Regions from separate parts of the Phenylobacterium sp. T106 genome, predicted to be linked through region 2. Evidence: predicted binding sites of a transcription regulator. Region 2 holds the regulator's gene; the other holds the start of a gene.
What was found. Region 2 encodes HrcA, which represses chaperone genes, less so after heat shock. Its sites were predicted from a motif close to GTTAGCANTCNNNNNNNNNGANTGCTAAC; they were not measured.

Region 1 (7,661 bases), on a different contig from region 2:
GGTCAAGCCCGGGGCAGGACTTAGAAGTCCATGTCGCCCATGCCGCCCATGCCCCCGCCCGGCATGCCGCCGGCCGGGGCCGACTTCTTGGGCGCTTCGACGATGGCGGCTTCCGTGGTGATCAGCAGGCCGGCCACCGAGGCGGCGTCCTGCAGGGCGGTGCGCACGACCTTCGCGGGGTCGATGACGCCGGCCTGCACCAGGTCCTGGTACTCTTCGGTCTGGGCGTTGAAGCCGAAGGTGGGCGAGGGGTTCTCGAGCACCTTGCCGACCACGATCGAGCCTTCCACGCCGGCGTTCTCGGCGATCTGGCGGATCGGAGCCTGCAGCGCGCGGCGCACGATGGCCACGCCGGCTTCCTGGTCGTCGTTGTCGCCCTTGAAGCCGTCGAGGACCTTCGAGGCCTTCAGCAGCGCGACGCCGCCGCCGGGGACGATGCCTTCTTCCACGGCCGCGCGGGTCGCGTTCAGGGCGTCGTCGACGCGGTCCTTCTTCTCCTTCACCTCGACTTCGGTCGAGCCGCCGACGCGGACCACCGCGACGCCGCCCGCGAGCTTGGCGAGGCGCTCCTGCAGCTTCTCCTTGTCGTAGTCCGACGTGGTGTCCTCGATCTGCTTCTTGATCTGGGCCACGCGGCCTTCGATGTCGGCCTTGTCGCCCGAGCCGTCGACGATCGTGGTGTCGTCCTTGGTGATGGTGACCTTCTTGGCCTTGCCCAGCATGTCGAGGGTGACCGACTCGAGCTTGATGCCCAGGTCTTCGCTGATCAGCGTGCCGCCGGTCAGGGTCGCGATGTCCTCGAGCATGGCCTTGCGGCGGTCGCCGAAGCCCGGAGCCTTCACCGCCGCGACGCGCAGGCCGCCGCGCAGCTTGTTGACCACCAGGGTCGCCAGCGCTTCGCCTTCCACGTCTTCCGCGATGATCAGCAGCGGACGGCCCGACTGCACCACGGCCTCGAGGACCGGCAGCAGGGGCTGCAGCGAGGAGAGCTTCTTTTCGAAGAGCAGGATCAGCGGCTCTTCGAGGTCGGCCTCCATCTTCTCGGCGTTGGTGATGAAGTACGGCGACAGGTAGCCGCGGTCGAACTGCATGCCCTCGACGACGTCGAGCTCGGTCTCGGCCGTCTTGGCCTCCTCGACCGTGATCACGCCCTCGTTGCCGACCTTCTCCATCGCGCGGGCGATCATCTCGCCCACTTCGACGTCGCCGTTGGCCGAGATGGTGCCCACCTGGGCGATCTCGCTGTTCGCCGACACCTTGCGGGCGCTGGACTTGATCTCCTCGATGACCTTGGCGACCGCCTTGTCGACGCCGCGCTTCAGGTCCATCGGGTTCATGCCGGCGGCCACCGACTTCAGGCCCTCGGTGACGATCGCCTGGGCGAGCACCGTGGCGGTGGTGGTGCCGTCGCCGGCCTTGTCGTTGGTCTTCGAGGCGACTTCACGGATCAGCTGGGCGCCCAGGTTCTCGAACTTGTCGGAAAGTTCGATCTCCTTGGCGACCGACACGCCGTCCTTGGTCGAGCGCGGAGCGCCGAAGGACTTCTCGATGACGACGTTGCGGCCCTTGGGGCCCAGGGTCACCTTCACCGCGTTGGCGAGGGTGTTGACGCCGCGCAGCATGCGGTCGCGCGCGTCGGAGGCGAAATAGACGTCTTTGGCAGCCATGATGCTGTCTCTCTTCCTTGAATGCTTGTGACGGTGCGGCGCTTAGGCGGCCTTCGCGACCTTGTCGGACTCGAGCACGCCCAGGATGTCGCTTTCCTTCATGATCAGCAGGTCCTGGCCGTCGAGCTTGACCTCGGTGCCGGACCACTTGCCGAACAGGATGCGGTCGCCAACCTTCACGTCCAGCGCGATGTAGTCGCCGTCCTCATCGCGGTTGCCGGGGCCGACGGCGATCACTTCGCCTTCCTGCGGCTTTTCCTTCGCGGTGTCGGGAATGATGATCCCGCCCTTGGTCTTCTCTTCTTCCTCGACGCGCTTGACGAGGACGCGATCTCCCAGGGGACGAAACGCCATGTCTGTTCTCTCTCTTCCGTACGGAACGGGTTCAAATCTGCGACGTCGGACCGGGCAGGACGTGGCTGTTAGCAGTCCCAGCCCCTGAGTGCCAACGTCGGGGGGCAGTTAGGAACCTCGCCGCCGCGAGTCAAGACGGGGCCCCGGATTCGCATGCGGTCTTGGCTTTCGCGGAGGCCGACCTACTCTCGCCGCAAAGTGACGCGGGGAGGCGTAGATGGGACTGCAGGCCATGCTCGAGAAGGTCGTCCGCACCGGCGACCTGACCCTCAAGCTGCCCGGCGGGCGCACGCTGAAGCTGGGCGACGGCTCCGGGCCGCCCCTGACGGCGCGGATCACCACCGCGGCGTGGGCCGCCCGCATCGCCGCCAAGCCGGGCCTCGGCGTGGGCGAGGCCTACATGGACGGCGGCCTGGTGCTCGAGCAGGGGTCCATCGACGACTTCATCGACCTCATCGGGGCCAACGCCGAGAACCGCAAGAAGAAGGGCCGCAACCCCTTCCGCCGCTGGCTGAAGCGCACGCTGCGCGAGGCCAACGACCGCGTCGCGGCGCGCCGGAACGTCGCCCACCACTACGACCTCTCCTACGACCTCTACCGGCGCTTCCTCGACGAGGACATGCAGTACAGCTGCGCCTACTTCGAGCGGCCCGACATGACGCTGGAGGAGGCCCAGCTCGCCAAGAAGCGGCACATCGCCGCCAAGCTGCAGGCCCAGCCGGGCATGAGCGTCGTCGAGATCGGCTGCGGCTGGGGCGGCCTCGCCCTGCAGCTCGTCGAGGACTGCGACGTCGAGGTGGACGCGATCACGCTCTCGGTCGAGCAGCTCAAGGTCGCCAAGGAACGCGCCGAGGCGCTCGGCCTGGCGCACAAGGCCCGCTTCTCGCTCACCGACTACCGCGACCTGAAGGGGACCTACGACCGGGTGCTGTCGGTCGCCATGTTCGAGGCCGTCGGCCGGCCGAACTATCAGGAGTACTTCGACGGCGTGGCGCGGCTGATGAAGGACGACGGCGTCGGCCTGGTGCACGCCATCGGCCGGCCCGAGCCCGGCACCACCAACGCCTGGATCGACAAGTACATCTTCCCCGGCGGCTATTCCCCGGCCCTGTCCGAGGTGCTGCCGGCCATCGAGCGGGCGGGCCTGATCGTGACCGACGTCGAGATCCTGCGGCTGCACTACGCCGAGACGATCCGCCACTGGCGCGAGCGCTTCGCGGCGGCGCGCGCCGACATCGCCCAGCTCTACGACGAGCGCTTCTGCCGGATGTTCGAGTTCTACCTCGGGATCGCCGAGCAGAGCTTCCGGGCGCGGCGCCAGTTCATCTGGCAGATCCAGCTGGCCAAGCGGGTCGACGTGCTGCCCATCACCCGCGACTACATCGGCGAGACCGAGAAGGCCTACGCCGTGGCCAAGCGGAAGGCGGCCTGAACGCCTGCGGCAGACCGCGCCGCCCGCGTGAAATGTGTGGAGGCGCCCAAAATCCGCCGCTAGGGTCGGGCTGAACCGCTCGAACGACCGTTTGGAGAGACAGAATGCGCCGCGCCCTTGCGCTCGCCACCGCCCTGGGCCTCGTCGCCCCCCTGGCCATCGCCGGCGCCGCTTCGGCCGAGAAGTGGACCAAGTACGTGGACGCCGCGAACGGCATCCAGTGGTCCTATGACGGCGACTACTCGTACAAGGACCGCGAGACCGGCCGCATCGTCGTGATGCAGGCGATCTCCAAGCCCGACGCCAAGATCGGCCCCTCCGGCCCCGGCAAGCCCGACGGCGTCGGCAGCGTGGTCGCCATCGACTGCGCGAAGAAGAACATGATCACCCTGGGCGCGTACAAGCCGAACCAGCCGCTCGACATCAAGTCGACCTGGCGCAAGGACACGCCGAAGAAGGCCGAAGGCGCCGACAACGCCGCCCTCCTCGCCGCCGTCTGCCCCCACGTCGACCACGTCCCGGTGAAATAGCGGCTGTCATCCCGGTTTCGCCGCAGGCGAAGACCGGGACCCATAGACTCCGCATTTCAGAACCACCCGAACACCACCGCCGCGCTACGACGCCGGCCATCGGGCGCGTATGGGTCCCGGCTCTCCCCCCGGCTTAGGCCGGGGTCCGGCCGGGATGACAGGTCTCTTTTCCAGTTCCCACGGCTGTCATCCCGGTTTCGCCGCAGGCGAAGACCGGGATCCATAGACTCCGCGTTTCAGAACCACCCGAACACCACCGCCGCGCCACGACGCCGGCCATCGGGCGCGTATGGGTCCCGGTGTTCCGCCGACGCGGAAACCGGGATGACAGCCGAAAGGTGAGCGCTCCCCTATCCCAATGTCATCCCGGTTTCGCCGCAGGCGAAGACCGGGACCCATGGACTCCGCCTTGCCGGATCAGGCGCCGCGCGCCGCCGCGCCTATCCCTAAAACAGTTGTTTGAATTCTCCCGAAAGTGCGCGACAAAGGACGCCAGAGAAAAACTGTTGGGAGCGACCCATGACCATGACCGCCGACCGGCCCGCCGGCGCCGCCGCCCAGGCCCAGTCCAGCTTCGGCCTCTCGCCGCAGGACGAGCTCAACGACCTGCGGATGTCCGACAAGGCGCTCCCGCTCTACAACAAGGTGAAGGAGTTCATCCGCGAGGTGGCCGAGCCGGCCTCCGAGGAGTGGCACCGCCTGGGCGAGGGCCGTCCCGACATCTGGCAGTACGCGCCGGGCCAGCTCGAAGTGCTGGAAGCCGCCAAGGAGAAGGCCAAGGCCGCGGGCCTGTGGAACTTCTTCCTGCCCAACGCCGAGACGGGTGAAGGCCTCTCCAACCTCGACTACGCCTACATCGCCGTCGAGCTGGGCAAGGTGCGCCTCGCCTCAGAGATCATGAACTGCGCCGCCCCCGACACCGGCAACATGGAGGTGCTGGAGCGCGTCGGCACGCCCGAGCAGAAGAAGCAGTGGCTGGAGCCCCTCCTCGAAGGGAAGATCCGGTCGGCCTACTGCATGACCGAGCTCAACACCGCCAGCTCGGACGCCAAGAACATCGACACCCGCGCCGTCCGCGTGGGCGACGAGTACATCATCAACGGCGAGAAGCACTACATCTCGGGCGCCGGCAGCCCGCGCTGCAAGGTCATGATCTGCATGGTCCGGACCGGCGGCGACCACGATCCGCCGCACCTCCAGCAGTCGCAGATCCTGGTGCCGCTGCCCTGCCCGGGCGTCGAGATCGTCCAGGGCCAGCAGGTGTTCGGCGACCCCGACGCGCCGCACGGCCACATGCACATCCGGTTCAACAACGCCCGCGTCCCGGCCTCGAACATGCTGCTCGGCGAAGGCCGCGGCTTCGAGATCAGCCAGCTGCGCCTGGGCCCCGGCCGGATCCACCACTGCATGCGCGCCATCGGCTCGGCCGAGAAGGCGCTGGACCTGATGGTGACCCGCGGCATGAGCCGGGTGGCGTTCGGCAAGCCGATCATCCAGCTCGGCGGCAACATCGAGCGCGTCAGCCGCGCCCGCATCGAGATCGAGGCCATGCGCCTGATGGTGCTCAAGGCTGCCAAGGCGATGGACGTCCTGGGCAACCGCGAGGCCCGCGTCTGGATCCACATGGTCAAGGCGATGGTGCCCGAGAAGGTGTGCCAGATCATCGACCAGGCCATCCAGATGCACGGCGCCCTGGGCGTGTCGCAGCACACGCCGCTCGCCCGGATGTACGCCAACACCCGCACCCTGCGGATCGCCGACGGCCCGGACGAGGTGCACCACATGGTGGTGGGCCGCAACGAGCTGCAGCAGTACCGCGAGATGCCCGACGACCGCGGCGCCTCCGCGGCCGTGTTCCGCAACTAGCGCCGCCGCCCCGGCGACGCCTCGAGGGAGCCCCCGCGCCAACGGGGGCTCCTTTTCATTAGGGGCGTCGCGATGCTCACCCAGCAGTCCTCCCCCACAGGGGGAGGGGGACCGCCGAAGGCGGTGGAGGGGGGCTAGGCTCGGCGCTCAAGACCCCTCCACCATGCTGGCGCATGGGGACCAACACCGCGCCCCCCTTCCTCTCCCGCTCGCGGGAGAGGGGGACCGCCCGCCGAAGAGCGGGTGGTGGAGAGGGCAAGCGGCGGCCCCGGCGCGGGGGACGACCTTCAAGACGCTGCCCCAGAGGCGGCAGCGCATTTCACCGCCGGCTGACGCGCTGAGATACGGGTCAGGGCTTCGGACCCCCACGTCTGGTCGAAACGCCCGCCCCTCGCCAAACTTCCCACCTCCCGCCCCGCCCCCAACCATGCTGAAATCCCGCAAAACACGAGGAGGGCTGGGATGAAGACGGTTCCGATGGCGGCGGCCGCGGGCGTGGCGTTGATGGCGGCGCCGGGGCTGGCGAGCGCCGAGACGGCCTGCGCGGACCTCAAGGACGTGAAGCTGGCGCACGCCGAGGTGACGGCGGCGAGCGTGGAGACGGCGGGCGGGGCCGAGCTGTGCAAGGTCTCGGTGGTCAGCCGCCCGACCCGCGACTCCGAGATCGGCATCGAGGTCTGGATCCCGGCGGGCGCGTCGTGGAACGGCAAGTTCGTCCAGCTGGGCAACGGCGGCTTCGCGGGCTCGATCAACTCGGGCTACCTGCGCCGCGTGGCGCAGTCGGGCTATGCGGTCGCGGGCACCGACAACGGCCACCGCGCCATCGGCACCTCGGCGTCCTGGGCGCTGGGCCATCCCGAGAAGCTGGTGGACTACGGCTGGCGCTCGCTGAAGGAGACCACCGACGCCGCCAAGGCGCTGATCAAGGCGCAGAAGGCGGGCGGGCCCAGGCTCTCGTACTTCATGGGCTGTTCCGACGGCGGCCGCGAGGCGCTGATGGAGGCCCAGCGGTTCCCCGCCGACTTCGACGGCATCGTGGCGGGCGCGCCGGCCAACTACATGAGCCTCCTGTTCGGCAACGGCGCGGCCCAGCAGCAGGCGCTGGCCCGGCCCGGGGCCTACCTGGACAAGCCGGCCCTGGAGCTGCTGCAGGCGCGCGCGCTGAAGGACTGCGGGGGCGAGGCCTTCGTCCGCGATCCCGCCGCGTGCCGGTTCGATCCCGGGGTGCTCCAGTGCAAGGCCGGTCAGGCGGGAGGCTGCCTCACCGCGCCGCAGGTGCGCGCGGCCCGCGAGATCTACGCCGGCCGGAAGGACCCGCGCACGGGGCGGATCGCGCTGCCCGGGATCTCGCCGGGGGCCGAGGCGCTGACCGGCGGCTGGCAGGCCTGGATCACCGGGCCCAGCCAGGACCGGAACTGGCAGGCGGCCGGCTACCAGTTCGCTTCCAACGCCTTCAAGTACTTCGCCTTCGGGGACCCCGCGTTCGACTTCCTGACGCTGGACCTGGGGGCGCAGTTCGACCGGGCGAAGGCCAAGATGAGCCCGATCATCGACTCCGACGATCCGAACCTGGCGGCGTTCAAGCGGCGCGGCGGCAAGCTGATCCAGTACCATGGCTGGAACGACCCCGCGATCCCGGCCGCCTCGTCGATCGTCTACTACGAGGACGTCCGTCGCACGATGGGCGACGTAGGCGAGTTCTACCGGATGTACCTGGTCCCCGGGATGCTCCACTGCGGCGGCGGGGCGGCGCCGGCCAACGTCGACTGGCTGGCGACGCTGGACGCCTGGGTCGTCGACGGCAAGGCGCCC
Region 2 (7,868 bases):
CTCGAGGTCCAGGTCCGTCGCCGAGAAGGTCAGCCGGTCGCGGTCGGCCGCCAGCAGCACGTTGGACAGGATCGGAATGGTGTTGCGGCGCTCCACGGCGCTCTGCACGTGGCCCAGCGCGCGAAGCAGCGCGGCGCGTTCGATCGTCAGCTTCATATCGGTCCCGGCTCGCCTTACGCGCGCGTACGAATCACCCGCGTCTGCGCGCGCCCCCGGTTCGAGGGACTAGCGACATTAGCGATTTCGTCGCCTTGCGAAAGGCCCGGCCAGACAGCAGGACGCCCCGCCGCGGGGACGGGGCGTCGAGGTTGTGGATATCTGGAAGACTCAGGCCAGGCGGAGGGCGTGGCGACGGCCGCGGATCATGGTCCCGACCCCACCAAAGCCAAGGATCATCAGCGCCCAGGTTCCGGGCTCCGGGATACCGGGACCGACCACAGGCTCGTTCACCTGCGCGGAGAAGGAGACGTTGTCCAGGCCGAACGCCTCGTCGCCGAAGCCCTGAAGGTTGGGATAGAGGAACTGGAACGTGTTGGCGCCCAGCACCGCGGTGAACGGCACGGTGATGGTGCGGGTCTGCCCCGAGCCGGTCACCGTCGTCCCGGCAGGGCCGGAGAAGCCCTCGCCGCCGCTGCCGCCCAAATTGAAGGTCCCGGTGAACACCGTCGCGCCGTTGATGACGAGGTTCAGGGTGTCGGTGCAGCAGTTGAACCCGTCGAGGGTGCGGAACCCGAGCAGGTCGAACGTCAGGGTCCCGTTGTTGGCCGACGTCGAGGCGCCGACGGAGTTCTGGGTGAGCGTGGCCGACGCAGCGCCGTTGCTGGACAGCTCGCCGAGAATGCCCGCGGCGCCGGAATTGGAGTCAGCCGAGATGGCCCACTCGGAACCGACGCCGGCGCCGAAATCCGTGCTGTAGGAGAACGTGGCCGCGCCAGCCGAGCCTGCGGCTGCGCTGAGAGCTATGGCGGCGATCCCGCCGATAAGACGCTTCATTGAACACCTCCCTGAATAGGCCGGTGTGTCCTGCCAGCCGAAGACGAACCCTCACGCCTTCGGACGCAGACCGTCAACGGATGTCGCCTCTCGGGGGAAAACACGCTCGCGGTCGCCGCGCAGCCGGAAATGCGGGAGCGCGCCGAAACGAAGAACGCCCCCCGGGTGGCCGGAGGGCGTTCCGTACGCGTTACTCAAGCCGGCGCCAGGGGCGCGGAGGCTCGCCCGCACCAGACAGCGGTAGCCGGATAAAATCAAGCAATTCAATCAGATGTGTCGGCTTCCCGACGCAGTCAGGCCCGCGTGTCGAGGCTGCCGCCCTGATCGCCGTCGCTGCCCGCGCCGCCGTCGTAGGGGTTGGCGGCGGGCGCCGCGGCCGCCTCGGCCTTCGGGGCGTTGGCGCCCGAGCCCTTGGCCGCGACCACCACCATAGCGGGCCGGACCAGGCGGCCGAGCAGCTCGTAGCCGGCCTGCAGGGTCTGGATGACCGAGCCGGCGGCGACGTCGGCGTCGACCTGCTCCATCATGGCCTGGTGCTTGTGCGGGTCGAACTTCTCGCCCTTGCCGGGGCTGACCTTGGCCAGGCCGTTCTTCTCGAAGGCCGACAGGAGCTTCTTCTCGGTGAGCTCGACGCCCTCGATGAAGCTCTTCAGCTTGGAATCGCCGGAATCCGGCGGGTTGGAGGCGATGGCCAGCGAGAGGTTGTCGGCCACGTCCAGCAGGTCGCGGGCGAACTTGGTGATGGCGTAGGCCCGCGCGTCGTTCATCTCCCGCTCGGCGCGGCGCCGGGTGTTCTCGGCCTCGGCGGCGTAGCGCAGGACCTGTTCCTTCAGGGCCTGGACCTCGGCGAGCAGCGCCGGGACGTCGGCGTCGCCGGCCTCCTCGGGCGCACCGTCCACGGGGGTGTTGTCTTCGGACATCTCTTCTCTTCGGACCCTTGGTTCACTCGTGGCGCACGGCGCCTATGCCTTCATCACCTGGCCAAGCACGCGGGCGGTGTAGTCCACCAACGGAATGATCCGGGCATAGTTCAGCCGGGCAGGGCCGATGACGCCGATGGCGCCGACGACCCTCTGCGCGCCCGTCATATAGGGCGCCGCGATCACAGCGGAACCCGAAAGGGAGAACAGGCGCGTCTCGGCGCCGATGAAGATGCGCACGCCCTCGCCGTCGCGGACGCCGTCGAGGAGCTGGATGAGCTGCTCCTTCTGTTCCAGGTCCTCGAAGAGCGAACGGACGCGCTCGAGGTCCTCCAGGGCCTCGCGGTCCTCGAGCAGGTTGGCTCGGCCGCGCACGATGAGGGCGCGGTCCTCGGCCTCGCCTCCGCTCCAGGCGGCCAGGCCGTCCTCGACCAGCCGCGCGGCCGTCTGGTCGAGCTCGCGCCGCGCCCGGTCCAGTTCGGCGCGCAGGTCGGTGCGCGCCTCCACCAGCGTCCGGCCCCGGAGCCGGGCGTTCAGGAAGTTGGACGCCTCCTGCAGGGCCGACGGGGTGACGCCGGCCGGGAGCCGCATGATGCGGTTCTCCACGACGCCGTCGTCGAAGACCATGATCGCCAGCGTGCGGTCGCCGGAGAGCCGCACGAACTCCACATGGGTCACGCCCGCGTCCCGCATCGGCGTGACCACGATCCCGGCGCCGCCGGCGAGGCCCGAGAGGATGGCCGAGGCCTCGTTCAGGGCCTCCTCGTAGTTCCGTCCGTGCGCGCCCAGCCGGGCCTCGATGGAACGCCGGTCCTCCTCGGCGATGTCGCCCACCTCCAGCAGGCCGTCCACGAAGAGCCGCAGCCCCGCGTGGGTCGGCTGGCGTCCCGCGCTGACGTGGGAGGCGCCCAGGAGGCCGAGCTGCGTCAGGTCCTGCATGGTGTTGCGGATCGACGCGGGCGAGAGCGAGACCCCGCCCTTGGAGAGCGTGCGCGAGCCCACCGGCTCCCCCGTCTCCAGGTAGCTCTCGACGATCCGGCGGAAGATGTCGCGGGCGCGTGCGTCCATGTCGGCGAGCGAGGGGCCGCGGTTCAGGAACGGGGGGGTCACGGCGAGCGGTGTCTGCTGTGGGCCATGGTGCGTGTCCGTATAGTAGGATAAGCGCGGGTCCCGCCGGCGCAAGCTCGCGCCTGCCCCAAGTCCTCCGAGACCGAGATCCCCCCAAGACCATGCGACCGTCCGAACGCGCCCCCGACCTCCTCCGCCCGCTGACGCTCGAGACCGGCGTCACCCGCTATGCCGAGGGCTCGTGCCTCATCAGCGCCGGCCACACCCGGGTGCTGGTGACCGCGAGCCTCGAGGAGGGCGTGCCCGGCTTCCTGCGGGGCAAGGGCCAGGGCTGGGTCACGGCCGAGTACGGCATGCTGCCCCGCGCCACCCACACCCGCGGCCGCCGCGAGGCCGCGGCCGGCAAGCAGAGCGGCCGCACGCAAGAGATCCAGCGGCTGATCGGCCGCAGCCTGCGCGCCGTCACCGACCTGAAGGCCCTGGGCGAGCGGCAGATCACGGTGGACTGCGACGTGCTGCAGGCGGACGGCGGCACCCGCACGGCCTCGATCACGGGCGCCTGGGTCGCCCTGCGGCTGGCCACGCGCTACCTGCTGGACGAGGGGGTGATCGCCACCGATCCGATCCTGGACCAGGTGGCCGCGGTGAGCTGCGGCATCTTCGCCGGCACGCCGGTGCTCGACCTCGATTACGAGGAGGACTCCAACGCCGAGGCCGACGCCAACTTCGTGCTGACGGGATCGGGCGACATCGTCGAGGTGCAGGCGACGGGCGAGAAGCGCGGCTTCAGCCAGGCCGAGTTCGACGCCCTGTTCTCCCTGGCCCGCAAGGGCATCGGCGAGCTGTGCGCCCGGCAGCGCGACGCGACGGCCTGAGACCCCGCGGCGGCTGACGCCGGATACGCAAACGGCGCCGCCCTCCCGGGTCGGCGCCGCCGGCGCTCGCAGATCCGGCCGAAGCCGGACGGTGCGCGATATCAGAAGAACACGCCGAAACGCATGGCCTGCGGAGGCAGGCGCTCGAGCTCGCGGGCGAGCGGGGCGAACAGCGCGTCCAGGAACTTTTCGATCCAGGCAGCCATTTTCGTGCTCCATGTTGCAGTGCAACGTGAGCGTCAGATAGGTCGCCCCTCGCGGAAATCAAGGATTTCCTCCCCGGGTGAATAAATTGCGCTGCAATGCCGCAGGGATCGGGTGCGATGCAGCAATGCCGGCGCCCCGGGTCCGGGCGGCCCCTACTCCTCCATGTCGTCGGCGAGCGCGTCGTCGGGGCCGGGCTCGTAGACCAGGAGGTCGCCGGGCTGGCAGTCGAGTTCGCGGCAGAGGGCCGACAGGGTCGAGAAGCGCACGGCGCGGGCCTTCCCGGTCTTCAGGATCGAGAGGTTGGCGATGGTGACGCCGACGCGGTCGGCCAGCTCGGTCAGCGACATGCGGCGTTCGAGCAGCACGCGGTCGAGGCTCACGCGGATGGGCATGGTCGTGCGGCCTCAGATGGTCAGTTCGGCTTCGCGCCGCAGCCGCGCGCCTTCGCGGAACACCTCCGCCAGCACGAAGACCACGAGCACCGAGAACCAGGCGGTGAGGCTGAGGGTGGGCTCCTCCCGGTCGACGCCCGGCAGCCAGGCGGACACGATCCAGAAGGCGTAGCGGCCGACCTCGAGGCCGGCGAGCATCAGGCCGATCAGGCGCAGGCGCGCCACGTTGTCGGGGTGGAAGGGGTCGCCGACGGTCAGCGTCGAGAAGATGCGGCGCAGCGCCGCCACGATGACCAGGACGCCCACGAGGTAGAGCGCGGCGCCGAACACGCCGGCCGCCATCGAGGGGCCGTTGTTGCGGATGAGGTCCGGGAGCGCCTTGGCGTCGCCTTCGGCGATCCGCGGCAGGACGTCGGGGTTGAAGCTCAGCAGCAGCGCCGCGAGCGCGATCAGGGACAGGACGCCGACGCCGATCCACAGCGCGGCGAAGACGACGTCGAGGATGATCTTCAGGAAGCTCGAAACCGAGCCCGGACCCAAGGCGCGCATGCCCGTCAATGCCCCACGATTGAAGGGTTCGTCTGGATCCGCCGCGGCCGGGGCTCGCCCTTCGAAGGGCGCTCTCCAGCCCAGGCCGGGGCGGATCGGACGATCCTCATGACTCGTTGCGCCGAGTCTTAGAGGAAGGCGGCGCGGGCGGCGATGCTGAGGATCGGCGCGGCGGCCAGGACGACGATGAAGCTCATCGCGGTGCGGTCGAGGATGTTCATGGTCTTGGCGAACATTTGTGGTCTCCGTCTGTGTGCTGCGGTGCAGCGGGTGGTGGGTCGAAGCCCTGTGCTTCGATGTGATTATCGATACGGCCATATCGTTTTCCGATCACGTGAATATCGAGTAACGATATTAAACTTTTGCAATGCAGCGGGTCCGCCGGGAGGCTAGGGTCGCGGCGCGCCGAGGAGTGACGTCATGGCCCTGAAGCTCGAACCCGGGACCCGCCTGGTGGTCGCGACCCACAATCCCGGCAAGGCGCGCGAGCTGGCCGAGATTCTGGAGGGCCGTTTCGAGCTGGTGGCCGCCGGCGAGCTGGGCCTGCCGGAACCCGACGAGACGGAGTCCACCTTCACGGGCAACGCGCTGCTGAAGGCGCGCGCGGCGGCCGAGGCCTCGGGGCTGGTGGCGCTGGCCGACGATTCGGGCCTGTCGGTGCGGGCCCTGGAAGGCGCGCCGGGGATCTATTCCGCGCGCTGGGCCGGACCCGCGAAGGACTTCGCCATGGCCATGCGCAAGGTCGAAGAGCGCCTGGAGGAGGCGGGCGCCGAGGACTTCGCCGCCTGGTTCACCTCCGCGCTGGCGGTGGCCTGGCCGGGCGGCCCGGCGGTGGTGGTCGAGGGCCGGATCGACGGGACCCTCAGCTTCCCGCCGCGCGGCGACAAGGGCTTCGGCTACGACCCGATCTTCGTGCCGCAGGGCATGGACCGGACGTTCGGCGAGCTCGAGCCCGAGCACAAGGACGGCATGAGCCACCGCGCGCGCGCGTTCGCCAAGCTCAAGGCGGCGCTGTTGTGACCCAGCCCCCGCCGCTGGGGGTCTATGTCCACTGGCCGTACTGCGCGCGGATCTGCCCCTACTGCGACTTCAACGTCTTCCGGGCGCGGGGCCGTGGCGCGGAGGCGGCCGAGCTGGCGCGGGCCATCGTGGCCGACCTGACGGCGCAGCGGGCGCTGACGGGGCCGCGGTCGCTGGTCTCGGTCTTCTTCGGCGGCGGAACGCCGTCGCTGATGGATCCGGACTGGGTCGCCGAGGTCGTGGAGACGGCCCGCCGGCTCTGGACGCCGGCCGGGGACCTGGAAGTCAGCCTGGAGGCCAACCCAACCGACGCGGAGGCCGGCCGGTTCGCCGCGCTCGCGGCCGCGGGCGTGAACCGGCTGTCGCTGGGGCTGCAGTCGCTGGACGACGCGGCGCTGGCGTTCCTGGGGCGCAACCACGACGCGTCCGAGGGACGGCGGGCCGCCGCCGCGGCCGCCCGCGCCTTCCCGCGGCTGTCGGTGGACCTGATCTACGCGCGGCCCGGCCAGACCCCCGCCGCCTGGGCCGGCGAGCTGCGCGAGGCCGTGGGGATCGGGGCCGAGCACATATCGCCCTACCAGCTCACCATCGAGGACGGCACGGCGTTCGACCGCGCGGTGCGGCGCGGCCGCTTCTCGGTCCCGGCCGACGACGCCGCCGCCGACCTCTACGACACGACCCAGGACGTGCTCGAGGCCCAGGGCTTCGAGGCCTACGAGGTCTCGAACCACGCGCGCGGGGCGGCGGCCCGGTCGCGGCACAACCTCGTCTACTGGCGCGGCTGGGACTACGTCGGCGCAGGGCCGGGCGCGCACGGGCGCATCACCCGCGACGGCCTGCGCGAGGCGACCGCGGCGGCCGACCGGCCGGACGACTACCTGCGGCGCGTCGCGCAGACGGGCCTCGGCTTCGCGAGCCGCGAGACCCTGAGCCCGGTCGAGGCCGCGGAGGAGCGGCTGCTCACCGGCCTGCGCATCGCCGACGGCGTCGCCTTCGCCGAGCTGACGGCGCTGGGCCTGTCCCCCGCGCACCCCGCCGTCCGGGAGCTGGCCGACCTCGGCCTCGTCGCCGGGGACCCCGTCCGCCTGCGCGCGACGCCGGCCGGCCGCCGCCTGCTCGACGCCGTCACCGCGCGGCTGGCGGGGGCCTGAGGCCCTCAGCCCTCCACCGGCAGCCAGATCTCGAAGCCGCCCTCGCCGGTCATTGGATCGAAGGCGGCCGGGTAGAGTTCGAAGAACGGCGCGTCGGCCACGCGGGCCCGCTGCTGCGGAACCCAGCCGCCCCAGATCGCCGCCCAGACGCTGCGGATCTCGGACACGTGGCCCGCGTGGCTCCAGACGGCGTAGCGCCGGGCGCCGACCCGCAGGCGCGACAGGGCCGGCGGCAGGTCGGAGAAGTCGGCGACCTCCACGGCCGCGAGGTAGTCCGTGGCCCCGTCGTCGTCGCCGTTGAAGACCACCCCGTAGGTCGCCTGCGGGACCTGGCCCGGAATGGCGCCGAGCCAGGGGGCGAAGCGCTGCCACTGGCCCGGAATCCCCGACATGTCGCCGTCGCGGTAGTGCTCCAGCAGGCCCGCGAACAGCAGGGGGCCGCGGTCGACGAAGCGCGGCGGGGCGAGTTCCAGGCCGATGATCTGTTCCAAGGTGAGGGGCTCCACGAGCGCGAGGTCGGTGATGCGGCCTGCCGCGCGGACCTGCTCCGGGGTGGCCCCGAACTGGTCGCGGAAGGCGCGGGTGAACGCCTCGTGGGAGCCGTAGCCGGCGTCGAGCGCCACCGACAGGATGTCCGGGGCCCCGGCCGCCAGCGCGCGGGCGGCCTCGGTGAGCCGGCGCGCGCGGACGTAG

Region 1: the regulator HrcA is predicted to act here: its motif matches at 2,089-2,117, upstream of groES (co-chaperone GroES).

The regions. Positions count from the first base shown of each region.
Region 1 covers NZ_JBXVWA010000010.1:562-8,222, reverse strand. Annotated here, with positions in the region: gene groL (chaperonin GroEL) at 21-1,667, opposite strand; gene groES (co-chaperone GroES) at 1,710-2,021, opposite strand; gene AC2D8W_RS18980 (SAM-dependent methyltransferase) at 2,239-3,453, shown strand; gene AC2D8W_RS18975 (hypothetical protein) at 3,558-3,983, shown strand; gene AC2D8W_RS18970 (acyl-CoA dehydrogenase family protein) at 4,503-5,849, shown strand; gene AC2D8W_RS18965 (tannase/feruloyl esterase family alpha/beta hydrolase) at 6,312-7,661, shown strand, end outside.
Region 2 covers NZ_JBXVWA010000004.1:219,165-227,032, reverse strand. Annotated here, with positions in the region: gene dnaN (DNA polymerase III subunit beta) at 1-156, opposite strand, end outside; gene AC2D8W_RS11400 (PEPxxWA-CTERM sorting domain-containing protein) at 328-993, opposite strand; gene grpE (nucleotide exchange factor GrpE) at 1,287-1,913, opposite strand; gene hrcA (heat-inducible transcriptional repressor HrcA) at 1,956-2,981, opposite strand; gene rph (ribonuclease PH) at 3,143-3,856, shown strand; gene AC2D8W_RS11380 (helix-turn-helix domain-containing protein) at 4,216-4,455, opposite strand; gene AC2D8W_RS11375 (DUF2975 domain-containing protein) at 4,468-5,004, opposite strand; gene rdgB (RdgB/HAM1 family non-canonical purine NTP pyrophosphatase) at 5,425-6,024, shown strand; gene hemW (radical SAM family heme chaperone HemW) at 6,021-7,175, shown strand; gene AC2D8W_RS11360 (AraC family transcriptional regulator) at 7,181-7,868, opposite strand, start outside.